Regions from separate parts of the Lipingzhangella rawalii genome, predicted to be linked through region 1. Evidence: predicted binding sites of a transcription regulator. Region 1 holds the regulator's gene; the other holds the start of a gene.
What was found. The regulator HspR, encoded in region 1, represses chaperone genes until heat shock. The targets are predictions, from matches to a motif close to ANTTGAGTCNNNNNGACTCAANT.
Positions count from the first base shown of each region.

Region 1 (7,397 bases):
CCTCGTTGAGGGTCTCCACGTTCTGCTGGGCCAGCATCTGGAAGACGTACTCCATCCCCAGCCGGCGGGCCGGGTCTCCGGTGCAGGCCTCCATACCACCCAGTACCGCGTACTTCACTCCCGCGATGTCGAGGAGTTCGGCGATCGCCTTGGTGGTGCGCTTGGCCCGATCCTCCAGTGCGCCCGCGCAACCCACCCAGAACAGGTACTCGGTGTCCTCGGGCAGGCTGTCCTCCACGACCGGGACCTCGATCGGGTCCTCCTCGCGCTCGGCGAGTTCCTGCACCCAGTCCAGTCGCCGGTCCTCGGCCATCCCCCAGGGGTTGGCCTTGTTCTCGAGGTTCTTCAGCAGCGTGTTGGCCTCGGAGGGGAAGTTGGACTCGATCATGACCTGGTAGCGGCGCATGTCCATGATGTGGTCGATGTGCTCGATGTCCACCGGGCACTGTTCCACACACGCCCCACAGTTGGTGCAGGCCCACAACTCGTCCGGGTGGATGACACCACCCTCCTCCTCGGTTCCGACAAGGGGCTTCTCCAGCAGGGCGAGGGCATCCACGTTCGCGTGGCTGTCGTCACCCTGCTGGGACATGGACTCCTGGTTCATGCCCTGGAGGAGGTAGGGCGCCTTCTCGTAGGCGTGCTGCTGGAGGTCGAGAATGACCTTCTTCGGGGACAGCGGCTTGCCGGTGTTCCACGCCGGACACTGCGACTGGCAGCGGCCACACTCGGTGCAGCTGGTGAAGTCCAGCAAGCCCTTCCAGGTGAAGTCCTCGATCTTGCCGGCGCCGAATGGATCCTCGTCCGGATCGGCCTCCTCGAAGTCCAGGGGCTTCTTTCCGGAGGCATCCATCATCGGCTTGAGCGGACCCAGAGTGGGTTCCCCGTCGGCGTCCCGCTTGAAGAAGATGTTGACCGGTGCGAGGAAGCGATGCCAACCGATTCCCATGGTCAGCTTGGCGTACAGCACCACGAAGAACGAGTAGCTGATCAACAGCTTGAATGCTGCCACGAGCGCCAGGCCCGGTTCGGCAACAGCAGCCTCGCTCGGTAGCACGGACCCCACCGCGTGGGACACGGGAGTCGCCCACACAGGGAACGGGAAGTCGTCCATGGCGACCTTGAAACCGCGGATCACGAAGATCGACAGCAACAGCCCCCACAGGTAGGCCTCCACGTAGTAGGCCGTCCAGGTGCGGGAGTTGTAGAACCGCGAGTCTCGGCCCCGACGTCCGGGACCGTTCAGCAGCCGGTAGATCGTCAGGCCCACGATGCCGGCCAGACCCGCGGCCGTGATCAGCTCGATCGCCAGTCCGTAGACCGTCCAGTCGTAGATGACCGGAAGCGCGAAGTGCGGATCGAAGGTCTCCCCGTGCGCCTCGATCACGGTGAACACCAGCAGCGGGAACGCGATCATCACGAACCAGTGCGCCACCGCGACCCAGGGCCGCTTCAGCATCCGTGTGTGCCCCAGGACCTCGATCAGCGTCATCGCGAGCCGCCGCCCCAGCGACTCGCCACGCCCGGGCTCCGCCGCTCGGCCCACTCGCAACGTCCGCACGATCTGGCGAATCCCCAGTGCGAACAGAGTGAACGCGACCACGGCGGCGACCGACGTGATGACGCCCAGGGTCACGTACAAAGGCTGCATTGTCCGTGGCCTCCCCTACTGCTGTCGTCAGCTCCGGTACGCCACACACCGGAGGCGCAAGCCATGTTACTAGCGAGTAGCACGGCGCTGTCCACGGCCAGCCCGCACAGCGCTGCCCATGATGCGGACCACCCTAGCTATCGCCACCCCACAGTCAGTCGAGCACCCCCGTCTCCGCGCGTCATCGCACCTTTTCCCAGAGTTTTCCCTGGCTGATCCAGACCAGGACAGATCACGGCCGGCAACTGGGAACAATCCCCGTGGCACCCGCGTTGCACTCCACGAGCCAATCTTGAGTGAGACTGACTCAAGTGATTTGACAGGACTCACCACGATGGCGCACTATTGCGTCTGTAAGACTCAACCCTTGACGGAGGACAAGACTCATGGCACGTGCGGTCGGTATCGACCTGGGGACGACGAACTCGGTCGTCTCGGTCCTGGAGGGCGGCGAGCCCACAGTCATCGCTAACGCTGAGGGCGCCCGGACCACGCCGTCCGTCGTGGCCTTCGCGAAGAACGGGGAGGTCCTGGTCGGGGAGGTGGCCAAGCGTCAGGCGGTCACCAACGTGGAGCGGACCATTCGGTCGGTGAAGCGGCACATGGGCACCGACTGGTCCACCGAGATCGATGACAAGTCGTTCAACCCGCAGCAGATCAGCGCGTTCGTACTCCAGAAGCTCAAGCGGGACGCCGAAGCCTACCTGGGCGAGGACGTCACCGACGCGGTGATCACCGTTCCCGCGTACTTCTCGGACGCCCAGCGCCAGGCCACGAAGGAGGCCGGCCAGATCGCGGGGCTGAACGTCCTACGCATCATCAACGAGCCGACCTCGGCCGCTCTGGCCTACCACCTGGAGAAGGAGGACGAGAACACCATCCTGGTGTTCGACCTCGGTGGTGGAACCTTCGACGTCTCCCTGCTGGAGGTCGGCGACGGTGTGGTCGAGGTGAAGGCCACCAACGGTGACAACCACCTCGGCGGGGACGACTGGGACCAGGCCGTGGTCGACTGGCTCGTGGAGCGGTTCAAGAACTCCAACGGCGTCGACCTCTCCAAGGACAAGATGGCACTCCAGCGCCTGCGTGAGGCCGCGGAGAAGGCCAAGATCGAGCTGTCCAGCTCGAGCGAGGCCCACATCAACCTGCCCTACATCACCGCATCCTCCGAGGGCCCGCTGCACCTGGAGGAGAAGCTCTCCCGCGCGGAGTTCCAGCGGTTGACCAGCGACCTGCTGGAGCGGGTGAAGACGCCGTTCCACCAGGTCATCAAGGACGCGGGAATCAGTGTCGACAAGATCAACCATGTCGTGCTGGTCGGTGGCTCCACCCGGATGCCCGCAGTGGCGGATCTGGTCAAGGAGCTGACCGGCGGCAAGGACCCGAACAAGGGCGTCAACCCGGACGAGGTCGTCGCGATCGGCGCCGCCCTCCAGGCCGGTGTCCTCAAGGGCGAGGTCAAGGACGTCCTACTTCTGGACGTCACCCCGCTGTCGCTGGGCATCGAGACCAAGGGCGGGGTGTTCACCAAGCTGATCGAGCGCAACACCACCATCCCGACCAAGCGCTCCGAGGTCTTCACCACGGCCGACGACAACCAGCCCTCGGTGCAGATCCAGGTGTACCAGGGTGAGCGCGAAATCGCGCAGTACAACAAGAAGCTCGGCGTCTTCGACCTGTCCGGGATTCCGCCGGCACCCCGCGGGACCCCGCAGATCGAGGTCACGTTCGACATCGATGCCAACGGCATTGTCAACGTCACCGCGAAGGACCTGGGCACCGGCAAGGAGCAGTCGGTCACCATTACCGGGGGATCCGCCCTGGACAAGGACGAGATCGACAAGATGGTCCGCGAGGCCGAACAGTACGCCGAGGAGGACCGTAAGCGCCGCGAGGAGGCCGAGGTCCGCAACAACGCCGAGTCGTTGGTGCACCAGACCGAGAAGGTCATCCAGGACAACGCGGAGCAGATCCCCGAGGACGTCAAGTCCGAAACCGAGGGGGCGCTCAGCGAACTGAAGAACGCACTCGAAGGCACGGACATCGAGGCCATCCGCTCCGCGAGCGAGAAGGTGGCGCTGTCCAGCCAGAAGATCGGTTCGGCCATCTACGGCCAGGGTCAGGGCCAAGCCGACGGGGCCACCGCCGACGCAGCGGCCTCGGACGCCGGAACCGCCCAGGACGACGACGTGGTGGATGCCGAGGTCGTCGACGACGACAACACGAACCGGGGGAACGCCTAGTGTCCGGCAGGCACGAGAGGGAGGCGTAAGTCATGGCGCTGCCGGAACAGGACAACGAGCGCGAGGAGCCCGTGATCCGCGACACGCGGCGCATCGACCCAGAGACGGGAGAGTTGCGAGTGCCGGTGGACGGCTCGGCCAGCTCCCAGCCGGGAGGGTCTGCCCAGCAGGAGCAGCCCCCGGCCGGGGACGCGGCGGCCAGTGGCGATATCACCGCCGACACCGACGGTGGCACCGAGCCAGCTGTCGACGCCGCGACCGCTGAGGCGGCCGAGGCTGGTGATGACACCGCACGTCAGCTCGCGGAACGCATCGCCGACCTACAACGGCTCCAGGCGGAGTACGCCAACTACCGCAAACGGGTCGAGCGGGACCGGGCGTCTATGCGGGAACAGCTCGTCGCCCAGCTGATGGGGGAGCTGCTGCCCGTGCTCGACGACATCGGTCGAGCCCGGGAGCACGACGAGCTCACCGGCGGCTTCAAGTCCGTGGGTGAGGCACTGGAGTCGGTCGCGAGCAAGATGGGGTTGACCAAGTACGCCCAGCCCGGCGACGAGTTCGACCCCAACGTGCACGAGGCCCTGACCATGGTGCCCTCGCCCGATGCCACGACACAGACCGTGCTGGAGGTGTTCCAGCCGGGCTACAGCATCGGGGAACGGGTGATCCGGCCGGCTCGGGTGGTCGTCACCGGGCCCGCCGCGGAGGAGACAGCTGCCACGACGGACGTGGCGGACGAGGAACCGCCCACTCCGACACCGGAGTCGGGGCCGGAATCGTCCACCGCGGACACCGACGCCTCGAACCCCCAAGCGGGGGAACGAGAGTGAACGAGACGCCCCGGGTCCCCTGGACCCGGGGCGTTGGCCCAGGGCACGCGCCCGTGCGGACAGGTCACGAAGATCGGGGAGAAGGCAAACGTCGATGAGCACCAAGGACTACCTCGAAAACGACTACTACCAGGTCCTGGGAGTCTCAAAGACGGCCACGCAGGACGAAATCAAGCAGGCGTACCGCAAACTCGCCCGCAAGTACCACCCCGACGCGAACAAGGGGGACGACACGGCCGAGGAGAAGTTCAAGCAGATCTCCGAGGCGTACAACGTCCTGTCCGACGAGCAGAAGCGCAAGGAGTACGACGAGGCGCGTTCCCTGTTCGGTGGCTCCTACCGTCCGGGCGGGAGCACCGGAGCCGGTGGGTTCGACCTGGGTGACCTGTTCGGCCAGGGCACAGGAACCGGGAGTCCCCACGGTGGGGAGCGGCTCAGCGACATCTTCGGGGGCCTGTTCGGCGGCCGTGGCCGCACCGGAACGACCCAGGCACGACGCGGCGCCGACGTCGAGACGGAGGCGAAGCTTAGCTTCGAGGAGGCCGTACGGGGGGTTACGCGCTCCTTCCGGCTCACCGCCGACGCCGCATGCAGCGCCTGTCGGGGCAGCGGCGCGAAGACGGGAACCACCCCCCGGGTGTGTCCCAGCTGTGAGGGGACCGGCCACAAGAGCCGCAACCTCGGCGGTTTCTCCATGTCGGAGCCCTGCCCGCAGTGCCGCGGGCGTGGCCTCGTGGTGGACGACCCCTGTCCCGTGTGCAACGGGAGTGGACGTGGGCAGAGCACGCGCACCGTGCAGGCCCGCATCCCCGCGGGGGTACACGACGGGCAGCGAATCCGAATCAAAGGTAAGGGAGCGCCGGGAGAACGCGGGGGACCGGCCGGAGACCTCTACGTGGTGGTGCACGTGCAGCCGCATCAAGTGTTCGGTCGATCGGGCGACAACCTGACGATCACCGTCCCGGTGACCTTCCCCGAGGCAACCCTCGGCTCGGAGATCCGGGTGCCGACCCTGGACGGATTCCCGGTGACGGTGAAGATCCCCCCCGGAACCCCCAACGGCCGCACCCTGCGTGTTCGGGGTAAGGGTGCCCAGCGCCGGGACGGGACGACCGGGGACCTGCTCGTCACCGTCGAGGTGGCGGTGCCGCAGAATCTGAACAGTGCGGCGCGGGAGGCCCTGGAGGCCTACCGTTCCGCAACGTCGGACCAGAATCCACGCGCAGACCTCGAAGCGCGGGCGAAGGGGGCCTGAGCTGCCATGACCTCCCCCACTTTTGGCGATGACACACCGGTCTACGTGATCTCGGTGGCCGCCGAGCTGTCCGGGCTGCATCCGCAGACCCTGCGCCAGTACGACCGGCTGGGGCTGGTGTCCCCGGGCCGGGCCAGTGGTCGCGGGCGGCGCTACTCGATGCGGGACATCCAGCAGCTCCGCGAGGTCCAACGGTTGTCCCAGGAGATGGGGATCAACCTGGCCGGTATCAAGCGCATCCTGGAACTCGAACGTGAGGTGGCCGAGCTCCGGGACACCGTGTACCACCTGCACAACGAGCTCGCCGCCGCGCGCAGCGCGGTGGCACGCCGAGGGAGCCCCAATCCCCCCACCGGTGCGGAGCTCCTCCCCCTACGGCAGGCCCGGGTCACCATCGTCAGCAACGCGCCACCCCCTGACAACGCTCCGGACCAGTAAGACACGGCAGACGGGGGCAGGAATCCATGGACTACAAGTTCACGCAGAAGAGCCAGGAGGCGCTGTCCGGTGCGGTGCGGCGTGCAACCTCGGACGGCAGTCCGCAGGTCGAGCCGGCGCATCTGATGGCCGCACTTCTCGACCAGGGGGAGGGCATCACCCGTCCACTGTTGAAGGCGGTCGGTGCGCCCCCGGACGAGATACAGCACAAGGTGGAGCAGGCGGTCGCGGGCCTACCGAAGGCCCAGGGAAGCACGGTCGGCGCCCCGCAAAGCTCCCGGCAGCTCATCCGGGTGCTGAACACTGCCGGGCAGCGGGCCCAGCAGCTGGAAGACGAGTACGTCTCGACCGAGCATTTGGTGGTCGGGATCGCCGCGGACGGCGGCGAGGTCGGCCGGATCCTGACCGACGCCGGCGCCACCCCCGAGGCCCTGCTGGAAGCCTTCCAGCAGGTGCGCGGTAGTGGCCGCGTGACCTCGGAAAACCCCGAGGAGACGTACCAGGCTCTGGAGAAGTACGGCCTGGACCTCACCGAGCGGGCACGCTCGGGCCAGGTGGACCCCGTGATCGGTCGAGACACCGAAATCCGCCGGGTCGTCCAGGTGCTCAGCCGCCGCACCAAGAACAACCCGGTACTGATCGGAGAACCGGGCGTCGGAAAGACCGCGGTGGTGGAGGGGCTCGCCCAACGCATCGTGGCCGGCGACGTACCCGAGTCGCTGCGGGATAAGCGCCTGATCGCCCTGGACCTGTCCGCGATGGTGGCCGGCGCGAAGTACCGCGGCGAGTTCGAGGAGCGCCTCAAGGCCGTCCTCAACGAGATCAAGGAGAGCGACGGGCAGATCATCACGTTCATCGACGAGCTGCACACCATGGTGGGTGCCGGATCCGCCGAAGGCTCGATGGACGCCGGGAACATGCTCAAGCCGATGCTGGCCCGAGGCGAGCTACGCATGGTGGGCGCCACCACCCTCGACGAG
Region 1 covers NZ_JAVLVT010000003.1:89,620-97,016, reverse strand. The annotation lists gene RIF23_RS07245 ((Fe-S)-binding protein) at 1-1,651, opposite strand, end outside; gene dnaK (molecular chaperone DnaK) at 2,038-3,894, shown strand; gene grpE (nucleotide exchange factor GrpE) at 3,927-4,724, shown strand; gene dnaJ (molecular chaperone DnaJ) at 4,819-5,979, shown strand; gene RIF23_RS07225 (heat shock protein transcriptional repressor HspR) at 5,986-6,417, shown strand; gene clpB (ATP-dependent chaperone ClpB) at 6,444-7,397, shown strand, end outside.

Region 2 (7,397 bases), on a different contig from region 1:
CCCAGATGTCCGGGCAGTTGCCACCACTGGACGCCCCCGCCCGCTCCTGGGGCGAGCGCCCCCAGCGGCGCCGCAGTTCCGCACTTGGATCCGGGTCCCATTGTGATCCAGACATCGGAATGCTCCCGTTCTCCGCCTGCATTTTGATGACAGGACGATAACACCAGTCAAACTCCGGCGCCATGTTCCCCAGATTTTGAATCTCCGGTTTCCGACAAACGCACCAATATGATCCATGCGGATCCCGTGCATATTTTCAGAAATGATCATGCCATGCGCGTAATGTCAGGGGTTCGCGGGAGGCCGGTGGCGGCGGGGCAGACACAGCCCACCGGCACGTCACCCGATCGTGGACACCCACGGAACGGGCGCAATCGGTGACCGCCCCGTGCCACCCCGTCAGCGCGCCCGAGGAGCACGCCAATTCCCACCTCGAACAGGCCGGCCGGGAACAGGACGGGACCACCGGACGTCGGAGGCACCGCCCCGGAACTCCCGTCCCCGTGGGCGGCGCTCGGTGCCCGTACTCCAGAGCGTCCCCCACCCCGCCGCGGGGCGGAGATGTGCCGCGCACCCACGGAGACGTACGGCACGGTCGCCATCGCTGTCCTCTCCCCAGGTCAGTGGGCTAGGATCGGGGAAATTTATCCACAGTACCGAACAGACCGATCCAAAGGAGGACAATGACTCAACTGGACGCCGCAAGGGTGCGGCGGCTACCGAAGGTCGTGCTCCACGACCACCTGGACGGAGGGGTGCGCCCACAGACCCTGGTTGAGCTGGCCCACGACACCGGATATACCGGCCTGCCCAGCACCAACGTCACCGAGCTGAGCTCCTGGTTCGCCGCGGCCGCCCACGCTGGCTCCCTGGAGAACTACCTCACGCGGTTCACACCCGTGGTGGACCTGCTCCAGAGCAGCGCGGCGTTGGAACGCATCGCCACTGAGGCGGTGCTGGACCTGGCTGCCGACGGGGTCGTCTACGCCGAGCTGAAGATCGCCCCCGAGCAGCACACCCAGCGGGGACTGGCCGTCGACGAGGTGGTGGAAGCGGTTCTCGCGGGCCTCAACGTGGGCGTGGCCAGGGCTCGGCTCCGTGGACACGAGATCCACCCCCGCCTGCTGTTGACCGCGCTGCGTCAGGCCGCGACGAGCACCGAGATCGCGCGGTTGGCAGTCCGTTACCGCGAGGCCGGGGTGGTTGGCTTCGACATCGCCGGCCCCGAGGCCGGCTACCCGCCCACGCGGCACCTGTCCGCCTGCGAACACGTGCGTCAGGAGAACTTCAATCTGACCATCCACGCCGGCGAGGGATTCGGGCTCTCCTCGATCTGGGAAGCCATCCAGTGGTGTGGCGCGGACCGGCTCGGCCACGGAACCCGCATCGCCGACGATATCGCGGTCGCCGAGGACGGAAGCGCCAAGCTCGGCCAGCTGGCCGCCTACGTGCGGGACAAACGCATCCCGCTGGAGATGTGCCCGACCTCGAATGTGCACACCGGGGTGGTGCCGAACCTGGCCGCCCATCCCATCGACACACTGCGCCGGCAGCGATTCCGGGTCACGGTCAACACCAGTAGCCGCACCATCAGCCAGACTTCGATGACCGCCGAGTTCACCGAGCTCTCCCGCGAGTTCGGCTATGGGGTGGACGAACTGAGCTGGTTCACCGTAAACGCGATGAAGTCGGCGTTTATCGGCCACGACGAGCGCCTCCGGCTCATCAACGAGGTCATCAAACCGGCCTACGCTCGTGAACGGATCAGCCACGTCAGCGGCGCCTTCTTCCGGATGGAGGACGCCTGGCCCCATACGGGCCGGTGAGCCACCAGCCCACCCCGCCGATGCCGGATGGCGTGGCTGGATTCAACCGGCGGGCACGGTGCTGTGACTCCGGAGCCGGAGACGACACCGTGACTCCCGCAGGGCTGGGTTCAGTGCAGCGGTGTGGGCTCCGGAACGGCGGCCGCGGTTCCCGCAGCGGCGCTGCGGCGCGCCGCGTCAATCACGTCCAGGCCGTGTACGACCTCGTGTGGCTCCACCGGAACCGGCTCCCCCTCGGCCACCGCATCCCGTAGGCCCGCGTAGAAGGCCGGATAGTTCCCGCGGACACTGGGCACCTTTCGCACCGTGCCGTCGGCACCGAGCTCTCCCCAGTGTTGCTGGAGCACCTCGCCCCAGTCCGGGCGGTCGGGACGCTCTCCTTGGTTCAGGCGGTCCTCTTGGCTGTCCATTCCGTGGATGGTGAAGGCCGCACGGTCGCCAAGCACGCGGAACCGTGGCCCCCGCTGGGCGGCAACCGCACTGGCCCACAGGTGGCTGCGGGTCCCGTCCCGGTGGGTCAGTGCCAGGAAGGCGTCATCCTCGGCGGATACCCCGGGGCGGCAGGCATCCAGTTCGGCGTACACGCGGGCCACGGGGCCGAAGAGATTCACGGCCTGGTCGACCAGGTGTGGCCCGAGGTCCCAGAGAATGCCCCCGCCCGCGGCGGCGGGGCCGCTGTCGCGCCAGCTGTCCCTGGCCTCGGGGCGCCAACGCTCGAAACGGGACTCGAAGCGGTGCACCCGCCCCAGCTCGCCACTGTCCACCAGGTGCCACAGGGTCTGGAAGTCGGCGTCCCACCGGCGGTTGTGGTAAACGGTGAGGACCTGTTCCCGCTGGGCAGCCGTGGCGACCAGGTCACGGGCCTCGGCGACGTCCAAGGCCAGCGGCTTGTCCACCACCACGGCCAAGCCCGATTTCAGCGCTGCGTGGGCGAGCGGAACGTGGCTGTCGTTGGGTGTGGTGACCACCGCAATGTCGTAGTCGGTGGCCCGCTCCCACAGATGCTCGGCGCTGGGGTGCACGGTGGCCTGGGGGTATCGATGACCGACCGCTGCCGCTCGGGCTGAGTCCCCGGTGACGACCCCGGACAGCCGCAGCCCCGGCGTGGCATCGATCAGGGGGGCGTGGAACACCGACCCGCCCTTGCCGAAACCGAGCAGGGCCACACGCAGTTCCGCAGCGTGGGCAGCGGACGCAGCGGACGGAGCGGACACAGAAGACACAGCGGACATGGAGACGTCGACCCGTTCGGAGGCAGTGACGTCCCCACGCTACTGCACAGTGGGGGGCGGTCTCCGTGCGTGCCCCACGGGTCGGGGCCATGGTGCCTCGCCCCGACGACGAGGCGACCGTGTGTGTCCGCCTGAGCTGCAACGCGAACAAAGGCGGGGCCGCCGGTCTCCCCCAAGAACCGGCGGCCCCGCGGCAGGCGGCGTCCCCCCTACGCCGCCACTGGCGCCCGCGTCGTATCTCTCGACGCCAGGGCCAGGCATCCAGCGCGCCCCGGGGCGCGCTCACCGGGGTCAACACTCCAATTCCGCGGTTTAATCCACAGCGACAACGAAACGACCTGCGACGATGGCCACATTCGCCTCCGCGTGGTGCGGGTGCGGGCCTCAGGCCACCGCCGGCACCTGCGCCTCGGCCGGCTCCAGGGCCAGCTCCAACACCTCGCGCACGTCGCTGACCGGGTGCACAGTCAGCTGGGAACGCACGTCCTCGGGCACGTCGTCCAGATCGGGCTCGTTGCGTGCCGGAATCAGCACGGTGCTGATTCCGGCCCGGTGCGCGGCCAGCAGTTTCTGCTTTACCCCACCGACGGGCAGCACCCGTCCGGTCAACGAGACCTCACCCGTCATCCCGACCTCAGAGCGTGCCGCCCGTCCCGAGAGCAGCGAGGCCAGCGCCGTGGTCATCGTGATTCCGGCACTGGGGCCGTCCTTGGGCACGGCACCCGCGGGAACGTGTAGGTGGATCCCCCGGTCTTTGAGGTCGGCCACCGGCAGCTCCAGTTCCGCGCCCCGGGAACGCAGGTAGCTCAATGCGATCTGTGCCGACTCCTGCATGACCTCCCCCAGTTGCCCCGTGATGGTCAACCCACTGGCACCGGATTCTCCATCCGCCAGCGAGGCCTCCACGAACAACACGTCCCCACCGGTTCCGGTCACGGCCAGTCCGGTCGCCACACCGGGAAGTGCCGTGCGGTCGGCTGACTCCGGTGTGTGCTTGGGTCGGCCCAGATAGTCGGGCAGTGCCTCGGCATCCACAGTCACGGGCAACTCGGTGTCTCCCAGGGCAACCCCAGCAGCAACCTTGCGCAGCACCCTGGAGATGGAACGTTCCAGGTTTCGCACGCCCGCCTCGCGGGTGTACTCGGTGGCGAGTCGACGCAGGGCCGACTCGGTGACCTCGGCCTCGGTGGCCTCCAGCCCGGAGCGTTCCAACTGGCGGGGCAGTAGGTGATCCCGACCGATGGTGACCTTCTCGTCCTCGGTGTAGCCGTCCAGCGACACCAGCTCCATCCGGTCCAGCAGGGGGTCCGGAATCGACTCGACCACGTTGGCGGTGGCGAGGAACACCACGTCGGAAAGGTCGAGGTCCACCTCGAGATAGTGGTCCCGGAACGTGTGGTTCTGGGCTGGGTCGAGCACCTCGAGCAGCGCTGCGGTGGGGTCGCCACGGAAGTCGGATCCCACCTTGTCGACCTCGTCCAGCAGCACCACCGGGTTCATGGTGCCGGCTTCCTTGATCGCGCGGACGATACGGCCCGGCTGTGCGCCGACGTAGGTACGCCGGTGCCCGCGGATCTCGGCCTCGTCCCGCACACCACCCAGGGCGACGCGGGTGAAGCTGCGCCCCATGGATCGGGCCACCGACTCACCGAGCGAGGTCTTACCGACCCCGGGTGGACCGACCAGTGCCAGCACGGCCCCGCTTCGGCGGCCGCCAACCACACCGAGTCCGCGCTCCTCCCGACGCTTGCGCACCGCCAGATACTCCACGATGCGTTCCTTGACGTCCTCGAGCCCCGCATGATCGGCGTCGAGCACGCCACGGGCCGCAGTGACGTCGTAGGCGTCAACGGTGCGCTCCTGCCAGGGCATGGCCAGGATGGTGTCCAGCCAGGTGCGGATCCAGCCGGATTCGGGGGAGGAATCCCCGGCACGTTCCAGCTTGTCCACCTCGGCCAGGGCGGCTTCGCGTACGTGTTCGGGAAGGTCGGCGGATTCGACCTTGTCCCGGTAGTCGTCCTCCTCAGAGCCCGGCTTACCGTTGAGCTCGTTGAGCTCGGACCGGATGGCCTCCAGCTGACGGCGCAGCAGAAACTCTCGCTGCTGCTTGTCCACGCCCTCCTGGACGTCGTTGTTGATCTTCTCGGTGACGTCCAGCTCGGTGAGATACGCACGAGTCCACTCGATGAGCCGGGTCAGCCGCTCGGCGACATCGAAGGTTTCCAGCAGCTGCAACTTCTGGTCCCGGTTGAGGAACGGCGAGTACCCACCGCTGTCGGCCAGCGCACCGGGATCGTCCAGCTTCTGCACCGAGTCCAGGACCTGCCAGGCGTTGCGCTTCTGGAGATAGGTCACGAGTAGACCCTTGTACTCCCGCGCCAGTTCCTGCACCCGGCCCGGGTAGCCGTTCTCCGGCGGCTGCGTGTCGTCGACGGTGACATGAACCCACAGCGCCGCTCCGGGACCGGTCGTGCCGCTACCAACGGTGGCGCGGGACACGCCCCGCAGCACCGCCGCCGGCTCTCCATCCGGAGTGCGCCCCACCTGCTCGACCGTGGCGACCGTCCCCACTGCGGCGTAGGTTCCGTCCACGCGCGGAACGATCAGGACCCGCGGCTTGCTGGACGAGCGCACTCCGGGCGTGTCTTCGGCTCGTTCCTCCACCGCCTGGGCGGCGTCCACGGCGGATCGCACCTCGGAATCGGAGATGTCGACCGGCACGACCATGCCGGGCAGGACCACGTCATCGTCCAGAGGGAGAACGGGCAGCGTCACTCCGGTCTGCGTGTCACTCATGCATCCTCCTTATTGAGTCCACTTAACTCAATAAAGACGAGTCTGGTTTTATTCCCCCCCTGGGTGTTCGCTGTGGGCGATCGGGAGGTGCGGCCCGGTCGCCCACCGATGTTTCACCCAATCGGGCTGCGTTCGCCGGCAGGGCTGCGTTCGCCGGCGGGATCGAACTGGCTGTGGTACAGCTCGCCGTAGCGTCCCCCCGCAGCCAGGAGCTCGGCATGGGTTCCCCGTTCGACCACGTGTCCGTTCTCCAGGACCAGGATCTGGTCGGCGGCCTGGATCGTGGACAGGCGATGCGCGATTACGACGGCGGTCCGGCCCTGGAGGGCCTCGGCCAACGCCTCCTGCACGGCCGCCTCGGAGGTGGAGTCCAGGTGCGCGGTGGCCTCGTCGAGGATCACCACCTGTGGGCGGGCCAGCAGCACCCGGGCGATGGTCAACCGCTGGCGCTCGCCCCCGGACAGGCGATATCCACGGTCCCCGACGAGGGTGTCCAAGCCGTCCGGCAACCGGGAGACCAGGTCGTCCAGGCGAGCACGCCGCAGCACCTCCCACAGCTCGTCCTCACCGGCTTCCGGTCGGGCCAACAGCAGATTCGCGCGTACCGTGTCGTGAAAGAGGTGGCCGTCCTGGGTCACCATGCCCACGGTGTCCCGGATCGCGGACATCGACAGCTCGCGGACATCCACACCACCCAGGCGGACCGCACCCCCGTCCACGTCGTACAACCGCGGGATCAGCTGAGCGATGGTGGACTTGCCGGCCCCGGAGGAACCGACCAGCGCGACCATCTGTCCGGGCTCGGCCGTGAACGACACCCCGTGCAGCACCTGTTCTCCCCCGCGCGTGTCCAGATTCGCCACCTCCTCCAGTGACGCCAGGGACACCTGGTCGGCCGACGGGTAGGCAAAGTCCACCCGGTCCAGCTGTACCGAGACCGGCCCCGAGGGAACGGGCCGGGCATCCTCCCGCTCCTCGACCAGGGGCCGCAGATCCAGCACCTCGAACACCCGCGAGAAACTCACCATCGCACTCATCACCTCAACCCGAGCGCTGGCAAGCTCGGTCAGCGGGGCGTACAACCGGGTCAGCAGCAGGGCGAGGGACACCACGGCACCGGAGTTGATGTCTCCGGACAGCGCGTAGAACCCACCCAGGCCGTAGACCAGGGCCAGCGCGAGCGCCGACACCAGCGTCAGCGCCGTGTAGAAGATGTGCTGCACCATCGCCGTGCGCACACCGATGTCCCGAACCCGGCCGGCCCGTTGGGCGAACCGCGCCGATTCCTCCGTGGGACGGCCGAACAGCTTCACCAAGGTCGCCCCGCCTGCTGAGAACCGTTCGGTCATCTGAGTGCTCATCACGGCATTGTGATTGGCACCCTCGCGTTCCAACCGCGCCAGGCGCGTACCCATCCTGCGGGCGGGGATCACGAACAGCGGCAGCAGCACCAGGGTGATCAGTGTGATCTGCCAGGACAGCGTCAGCATGACCGCCAGGGTGAGCACGAGCGTCACCAGGTTGCTCACCACCCCGGACAGCA
Region 2 covers NZ_JAVLVT010000009.1:2,320-9,716, forward strand. The annotation lists gene RIF23_RS16685 (hypothetical protein) at 1-115, opposite strand, end outside; gene RIF23_RS16690 (adenosine deaminase) at 684-1,826, shown strand; gene RIF23_RS16695 (Gfo/Idh/MocA family oxidoreductase) at 1,937-3,058, opposite strand; gene lon (endopeptidase La) at 3,443-5,854, opposite strand; gene RIF23_RS16705 (ABC transporter ATP-binding protein) at 5,968-7,397, opposite strand, start outside.
Region 2: the regulator HspR is predicted to act here: its motif matches at 5,865-5,887, upstream of lon (endopeptidase La).